DNA from 4 places in the Providencia rettgeri genome. Region 1 is predicted to be linked to each of the others. Evidence: predicted binding sites of a transcription regulator. Region 1 holds the regulator's gene; each other region holds the start of a gene.

The links. The regulator PurR, encoded in region 1, represses purine synthesis genes. The targets are predictions, from matches to a motif close to CANGCAAACGTTTGCNTG.
Region 2: the regulator PurR is predicted to act here: its motif matches at 1,229-1,246, upstream of serA (phosphoglycerate dehydrogenase).
Region 3: the regulator PurR is predicted to act here: its motif matches at 1,150-1,167, upstream of purM (phosphoribosylformylglycinamidine cyclo-ligase).
Region 4: the regulator PurR is predicted to act here: its motif matches at 1,341-1,358, upstream of purH (bifunctional phosphoribosylaminoimidazolecarboxamide formyltransferase/IMP cyclohydrolase).

The regions. Positions count from the first base shown of each region.
Region 1 is NZ_CP163512.1:1,831,549-1,833,759, forward strand. Features, by position in the region: gene sodB (superoxide dismutase [Fe]) at 1-94, shown strand, start outside; gene purR (HTH-type transcriptional repressor PurR) at 690-1,715, shown strand; gene punR (DNA-binding transcriptional activator PunR) at 1,873-2,211, opposite strand, start outside.
Region 2 is NZ_CP163512.1:694,935-697,145, reverse strand. Features, by position in the region: gene serA (phosphoglycerate dehydrogenase) at 1-1,066, opposite strand, end outside; gene rpiA (ribose-5-phosphate isomerase RpiA) at 1,567-2,211, opposite strand, start outside.
Region 3 is NZ_CP163512.1:1,289,820-1,292,030, forward strand. Features, by position in the region: gene purN (phosphoribosylglycinamide formyltransferase) at 1-45, opposite strand, end outside; gene purM (phosphoribosylformylglycinamidine cyclo-ligase) at 45-1,085, opposite strand; gene upp (uracil phosphoribosyltransferase) at 1,444-2,070, shown strand; gene uraA (uracil permease) at 2,179-2,211, shown strand, end outside.
Region 4 is NZ_CP163512.1:4,028,685-4,030,895, forward strand. Features, by position in the region: gene purH (bifunctional phosphoribosylaminoimidazolecarboxamide formyltransferase/IMP cyclohydrolase) at 1-1,154, opposite strand, end outside; rRNA gene AB6N04_RS18500 (16S ribosomal RNA) at 1,953-2,211, shown strand, end outside.

The sequences.
Region 1 (2,211 bases):
TTATTACATCGATTATCGTAATGCGCGCCCTAAATACTTAGAAAATTTCTGGGCACTGGTAAACTGGAAATTCGTAGAAGAAAACTTAGCATAATATTAATACGTTTTCTAAATAGAGTAAGGGCGAGTGAATACTCGCCCTCAGACTGCTGACAAACATAACATGTTTGGCGGCAGGTTGGATAGGTTTTGAAAATAAACAAGGAAAATCAATATATTGATTTTCACCTGATAACACAAAGTGGGAAAAACCACGCTTTTATCCCACTTTGTCAACAACATAAGGGCGAGTGAATACTCGCCCTTATGCAATTCATCCGATGAAGATGAAACTATAACTAGAAGATATGTGCACCAATAAAGATAATCATCACCAGTGTACCCAGTGCAGCTAGAATTCCATACTTAAAATCTGTATCCATGAGTTCCTCTCATCCTAACAAAATTGAGCCAATAATAACCGTACAAACAGTAAGGCTATTAAGTATACACATCCAAAAAAGCAAAACCAGTGTCTATATCACATGTTATAACATCAATTATTTCTTTCGTTTTTGCGCTAGATCAGACAAAATCGACAACAAATCGCTAAATTATTGCCAGCAAAGGATCTATGCATCAATATGCAGGTAATTTTTTAACTAGAATTCTTAGAGAGACCTATAGTTGGTCAGGAGTTTTATTCCCCCATGGCAACGATTAAAGATGTGGCAAAACGCGCTGGCGTCTCCACCACGACCGTATCCCATGTTATTAATAAAACGCGCTTTGTGGCTGATGACACTAAAGCGGCAGTTTGGGCTGCAATCAAAGCGCTCAATTATTCACCTAGTGCGGTTGCCCGTAGTTTAAAAGTAAATCACACCAAATCGATTGGTTTGCTGGCAACATCCAGCGAGGCACCTTATTTTGCTGAGGTTATTGAGTCCGTTGAAAATAGCTGCTATGAAAAAGGCTACACACTGATCCTCTGTAACTCTCACAATAATTTAGGTAAACAAAAAGCCTACTTACAGATGTTGGCACAAAAACGTGTCGATGGCCTATTGGTGATGTGTTCCGAATATCCAGACACACTCATTGGCATGCTTGAAGATTACCGCAATATTCCTATGGTTGTGATGGATTGGGGAACATCCCGAGGGGATTTCACTGATAGCATCATTGATAACTCCTTCCACGGTGGTTACCTCGCAGGACGTTATCTGATTGATAGAGGTCATCGTGATATTGGCGTGATCCCAGGTTCCCTTGAGCGAAATACAGGGATCGGCCGTTTAACTGGTTTCCAAAAAGCCATGGAAGAAGCTAAAATTACCTTAAAGAAAGAGTGGATTGTCCAAGGGGATTTTGAGCCTGAGTCAGGTTATAAAGCGATGATGCAGATTTTAAGCCACAAACAGCGCCCTACCGCCGTTTTTTGTGGTGGTGATATTATGGCTATGGGCGCAATTTGTGCTGCTGATGAAATGGGCTTACGTGTTCCACAAGATATATCAATCATTGGCTACGACAATGTACGAAATGCGCGTTATTTCACCCCTGCATTGACAACAATCCACCAGCCTAAAGAACGTTTGGGGCAAATGGCGTTCGCAATGTTACTAGACCGCATCGTGAATAAACGCGAAGACGCTCAAACTATCGAAGTTCATCCTCGCCTTGTTGAGCGCCGTTCGGTCGCTGATGGGCCATTTATCGACTATCGTCGCTAATTGAGGTTGTTGACAAAGTGGGATAAAAACACGGTTTTTCCCACTTTGTATTATTAGGTGAAAATCAACACATTAACTTGCAAAACCAATCTAACCTATCGCCAAACAGCTTGTGTTTATCCACGTCTGAATAATCGACCATCGTCGATTGCGAAGCTTAAATGGATAACCATTCCGCATTGAGTGTTTCACTATCACCAAGATAATCCAATAACCAACTTAGCGCGGGAGAGGTGTTTTTTTCTACCCACGTTAAACAGCATGGACTTGATGGAAATGGCTGCGCCAATGTCAACTCCACCAATTTACCTTCTGCACATAGAGGCGCAGCCCGATGCTCGGGCACCATACCCACACAAAGTCCATTCGCTAAACACGCCAACCCATTTTCCCAATAGGGAACCACTAAACGTCGTTGGTTATCTAACGCCCAAGTATCACGTTTGGGTAAGCTACGGGAAGTATCTTCTAAGCAGAGGCTTGGGTACTCTCGCAT
Region 2 (2,211 bases), 1.1 Mb from region 1:
AAATACCTGGGCGATTTTCATGGATATGCAAGAAGCGGTTAGTGTCTTCAGTATGTACAGGCAAAGAAACTTCCGGGAAGTTAACCGCAGAAAGCGTTGAACCGTTATCTGAATATTTTGCCAGTTTACTTGCAACTTCTAATCCTATGTTTTCTTGGGCTTCTTCAGTAGAGCCACCAATGTGAGGCGTTAAAATCACATTATCGAATTTAATCAGCTCAGAAACAAAAGGATCATTTGGATCATTATTTGCCGCAGGTTCACTTGGGAAGACGTCAACCGCTGCCCCCGATAAATGCTTGCTTTCCAGCGCCGCAGCCAATGCAGGGATCTCCACCACAGTACCACGCGACGCGTTGATAAAAATAGAGCCTGGTTTCATGCGGTCAAACTGCGCTTTGCCAAACATATTTTTCGTGCTGGCTGTTTCTGGCACATGCAGGCTGACGACATCACTCATATTAAGCAGCTCAGTCAAAGAACGAACTTGCGTTGCATTACCTAAAGGCAGTTTGTTTTCAATATCATAGAAGAAAACATTCATACCAATACCTTCCGCCAAGATCCCCAGCTGAGTACCGATATGACCATATCCAACAATACCAAGGCGTTTACCGCGCGCTTCAAAACAGCCTTTCGCTTGTTTTTCCCAAATGCCACGGTGTGCTTGCATATTGGCTTCAGGTATACGACGTAATAGCAGTAATAACTGACCTAATACCATTTCAGCAACAGAACGGGTATTTGAGAAAGGTGCGTTAAAGACAGGGATACCGCGTTTTGCAGCGGCATCCAGATCCACTTGGTTGGTTCCGATACAGAAACATCCCACGGCCACTAATTTTTCTGCCGCAGCAAAAATTTCTTCAGTTAAATGAGTACGGGAACGAATACCCACAAAACGCGCATCTTTAATCGCTTGTTTTAATTCTTCATCGGATAATGCACTTTTATGATATTCAATATTGGTGTAACCCGCGGCTTTTAGGTTATCGACCGCGCTTTGGTGAACACCTTCTAGCAGTAAAAATTTAATTTTGTCTTTTTGCAAAGATACCTTAACCATTTCCCTACCCTATCGTGAACGTTTTTAATTTGTGACAGATGAATTTGCTTGTTTGACTAATAACTTTTCTCAACATAATTCAAGGCATATTCATACCAGCACATTCATCTACCTTGAAGTATGAAAAGCGTATACCAACATAGCAAAATTCTGCGCAGTATCAATACAACCGTTTGCTTAAAAGATGCTAAAAAGCGCGAAGAAAAAGAAGTTAAATGGCAGAAAATCAGGAGCAGTAACACAAAATAAGGATTTTTCCTGCACAATGCATATTAATGTGAGATATATCACCAAAATAACGGGATATTAAAAAAAATGAAATAAATTTTAAATTAATGATATTTATAAAACTGTTTCGTGATCGCTGCCTCCAGTCCGAGCATTGATTCTGCCCTGTGCAGCTCAGAAGAACGGGGAGATAAGGCGCATCGGATAAAAAAAGCCAGCAGCTAAATCGCTTGCTGGCTTATAGACTAAACAAATCAATTCATCGTCAGTCACTACGATGGCAATTTAATCGTTTTGACACCTGCATCCGTTGTGCCCATCAGGACAATATCAGCACCACGGTTGGCAAATAGACCAACAGTCACAACCCCAGCGATACCGTTGATAGTGTTTTCTAATGCCACCGGATCAACAATCGTTAAATTGTGAACATCTAAAATCACGTTGCCGTTATCAGTGACCACGTTTTGGCGATATTCAGGAGTCCCTCCCAGTTTCACCAATTCACGCGCCACATAGCTACGGGCCATTGGGATCACTTCAACAGGCAAGGGGAACTTACCTAATACATCGACAAGTTTTGATTGGTCAACGATGCAGACAAACGTTTTGGCAATCGCAGAGACAATTTTTTCACGAGTTAACGCAGCACCACCTCCTTTGATCATGTTCATATGGTGGTCAACTTCGTCTGCGCCATCAACATACACATCTAATGAATCCACTTCATTACAATCAAAAACAGGAATACCCAATGATTTGAGTTTTTGCGTAGAAGCTTCGGAGCTAGAAACGGCACCTTCAATTTGCCCTTTTATTGTGGCTAATGCATCAATAAAGTGCGATGCGGTCGACCCAGTTCCGACACCGACAATCGTGCCCGGCTTAACGTACTCAAGTGCAGCCCAACCCACCGC
Region 3 (2,211 bases), 540 kb from region 1:
TAAGTTACTGCCACTGCCAGAAATGAGGACAACGATGTTTTTCATTAGCGGATCACAACCTGTTCTTCACCCGCAGGTAATTGACCGATTGAACCAATTTGCCATGCCTGTTCACCCAGTGAAGTTAATAGCGTTAAGGCTGCGTCGACTTCACTTTGGGGTAGGGCAATGATGATCCCTACACCACAGTTAAAGGTGCGGTACATTTCGTGGGTAGTCACATCCCCAGCTTGTTGTAACCAACTGAAAACAGAAGGCCACTGCCAACTGCTGCCATCGATAATCGCTTGGGTATTAGCAGGCAGAACACGTGGAATATTTTCCCAGAAACCGCCGCCAGTAATGTGCGCAATCGCGTGGATGTCGTTTTTTGCGATCAGTTCTAACACATTTTTTACGTAAATGCGTGTTGGTTCTAATAGATGATCAGCCAATGATTTACCCGCTAACTCGGTGGTTTCTGGGTTAGTTTTGCTGACCTCTAAAATTTTTCGCACCAATGAATAACCATTGGAATGAGGACCACTTGAGGCGAGAGCAATTAACGCATCCCCGGCACTGACTTTGCTGCCATCGATAATTTCGGAACGTTCGACCACACCAACACAAAAGCCCGCCACGTCATAGTCTTCACCGTGGTACATCCCCGGCATTTCTGCGGTTTCACCACCGACTAATGCACAGCCAGATTGTTTACAGCCTTCGGCTATACCAGTGATGACGCTTGCTGCGGTATCGACATCCAATTTCCCAGTTGCGTAGTAATCAAGGAAAAAGAGTGGCTCAGCGCCTTGAACGATAAGGTCATTTACGCACATGGCAACGAGATCAATCCCGATAGAATCGTGACGTTTTAAATCCATTGCGAGACGTAATTTAGTACCAACGCCGTCTGTGCCTGAGACTAATACAGGCTCGCGATATTTTTGTGGCAGGGAACATAATGCACCGAACCCGCCAAGCCCCCCCATCACTTCGGGACGACGAGTTTCTTTTACAACACCTTTAATACGTTCAACCAATGCGTTACCTGCATCAATATCGACACCGGCATCTTTATAGCTGAGAGAGGTTTTATCAGTCACTACGGCCCCCAAGGCAATTACATTTTTGAGAAAAATAATATCATTGGGGGCTATTCTAACAGGCTAGGCAAACGTTTGCGATAGCTTTGTGAATGAAAATTTTAATCGCGCTAAATGACAGAATGTGAGTTAGTTCGCAAGGCGAAATAAACGTCGCGTTTAATGATTGCAAAAAAATAAAATCAGTTAATCATCAACATGCAACTTAACCGATATGGGATAGACTATTTAAAAAAAATTTGCCTAATCGCTGCTGTTTTGACCAAAATCAAAGGTAATCTAGTGGCATTCACGGTTAAAAGAGTTATAATCCCGCGATTTTTTTGTCCGCCAGCGTCTAAAATAGTAGGAGAAACCCATGAAGATCGTTGAGGTAAAACACCCTCTCGTTAAACATAAACTTGGCCTGATGCGAGATCATGACATAAGCACAAAACGCTTTCGTGAACTGGCCTCAGAGGTTGGTAGCCTACTGACTTATGAAGCAACCGCTGATCTAGAAACTGAAAAAGTAACTATTGATGGTTGGTGTGGTCCTGTCGAAATAGAACAAATTAAAGGTAAGAAAATCACCGTAGTGCCAATTCTTCGTGCAGGTATTGGTATGATGAATGGTGTATTAGAAAGCATTCCTAGCGCACGTATCAGCGTTGTCGGTGTTTATCGTGATGAAGAAACGCTGCAACCTGTTCCTTATTTCCAAAAACTGACTTCAGATATCGATGAACGCATGGCGTTAGTTGTTGACCCAATGTTGGCAACTGGCGGTTCAATGATCGCCACTATCGATTTACTGAAAAAAGAAGGTTGTAAGTCGATTAAAGTTTTAGTGTTAGTGGCAGCACCGGAAGGGATCAAAGCATTAGAAAAAGTCCACCCAGATGTGGAGCTGTATACGGCATCTATTGACCAGCACCTTAATGAAGAAGGTTATATTGTTCCTGGTCTTGGTGATGCGGGCGATAAGATATTTGGTACTAAATAACAATGAGCCGACTGAGAAGTCGGCTTTTTTTTGATGTATTTAATTAGATGAATGAGTGTAAGTGTTCGGCCACTTGCCAAGACTATTGCTAAAAGGGGGTAAGCTAAAATGATACGTCGCACCATTGGTGTTGAAGAAAGA
Region 4 (2,211 bases), 2.2 Mb from region 1:
CCGCCGTTGACACGTTTGAAATCTAAGCCAGCAACAGGTTTTCCCCACTCACCACAAACCAGCACACGAACGTTTTGTTTTGTTTCTAGAATAGGTAACGCATCATCTGCCACTGACGGTGCAATAATCACTTCAACAAACTGACGATCAATAATCGCTTGTGCGGTTGCTTTATCTAATTGACGGTTAAAAGCGATAATGCCACCGAATGCAGAGGTTGGATCAGTCTTAAATGCATTGTCATAGGCTGCATGAATATTGTTACCGATAGCAACACCGCAAGGGTTAGCGTGTTTTACAATTACACAGGCAGGCTCATCGAATGATTTCACGCATTCTAAAGCCGCATCAGTATCCGCGATATTATTATAAGAAAGCGCCTTGCCCTGAATTTGCTGTGCAGTTGCAATAGACGCTTCTTTTGGATTCTCTTCTATATAGAAAGCGGCATCTTGATGGCTGTTTTCGCCGTAGCGCATATCTTGTTTTTTGATAAAGTTTAAATTCAAGGTCCGCGGGAAACGGCCAGAAGGCTGTGTGGTATCACCATAATAAGGGGCAACCAACTCGCCAAAATAGTTCGCAATCATACTGTCGTATGCGGCGGTGTGTTCGAATGCTTTTATTGCCAAGTCAAAACGGGTTGCCCAGTTCAGTGAGTTTTGGTGATCATCCATTTCATCAATAATGGTTTGGTAGTCATTACTGTTCACTACGATCGCAACGTCTTTATGGTTTTTAGCGGCAGAGCGCACCATAGTGGGGCCGCCAATATCGATATTCTCAACAGCGTCCTCTAGTGTACAGTTTGGTTTTGCGACGGTTTGAGCAAAAGGATATAAATTCACAACGACCATATCGATAGGCGAAATATCATGTTCTTGCATGATTGCATCATCGGTACCACGGCGACCTAAGATCCCGCCATGAACTTTTGGGTGCAGCGTTTTTACACGGCCATCCATCATTTCAGGGAACCCCGTGTAATCAGAAACCTCAGTCACATTTAGGCCTGATTCTGCGAGTAGTTTCGCAGTACCGCCAGTGGATAGAAGCTCAACACCACGCTCGGAAAGCGCCTTAGCGAATTCAACAACCCCTGTTTTATCAGACACACTAAGCAGGGCACGACGAATAGGACGAAGCAGTTGCATGAGATAGATCCCTTGGATTTGAATAAATAAGGCAATAACAAATATCAATTAGTGAAAGCCATTGGCTCTTCTTATATACCTATTTATAAAAGCGGAATTTGGAGGCTTCTTCAATAGCAATATATAAGTCACTAACAATTTCAGAACATAAAAATAAAATCAATGCTGAAATTTCGCGCTAATTGTAACGCAAACGTTTGCGTAATGCGCGATAAATTTTAAATTATTTTCACCTTGTGGATAACTTGGTGGATAAGTCAGTATAAGTCGGGCTTTTGCTGTGGAATGCAGCAGTTGGATAAAAAAATGAAAAAAAGGGGTTGCCAGATTTTTCTGACTCCCTATAATGCGCATCCACTGACCGGGAACAAGACAACGCAAAGCGCGATGAACACTGAAACGGCAGCGAGAGATTCTGAAAAGAAAAAGCAAAAAATTGCTTGACTCTCACGGAGGAAAACGTATTATACGCCTCCTCGCGACAACGACCTTGAAGTCGAAAATCGAAAGATTCAGTCGCAACGCTCTTTAACAATTTATCAGACAATCTGTGTGGGCACTCACAGGACACTATCAAAAAAATATTTGATTTTAAGTCTTGAAGAGTGACTAACACGTTAATTCATATATATGAACTTAATAGGTAGTAACGTTATTTTGGAAGGGTAACGCGAAAGCAAGCAGCGATGAACCGAGACAGTACTTAAGTACGGCGAGGTGAAGCGATGCGCAGCTGACAAAGTTAACCGAACAAAAGAGCGTTACGAGACAGTAACATTCTTTGAGCATCAAGCTTTTTAATTGAAGAGTTTGATCATGGCTCAGATTGAACGCTGGCGGCAGGCCTAACACATGCAAGTCGAGCGGTAACAGGGGAAGCTTGCTTCTCGCTGACGAGCGGCGGACGGGTGAGTAATGTATGGGGATCTGCCCGATAGAGGGGGATAACCACTGGAAACGGTGGCTAATACCGCATAATCTCTAAGGAGCAAAGCAGGGGAACTTAGGTCCTTGCGCTATCGGATGAACCCATATGGGATTAGCTAGTAGGTGAGGT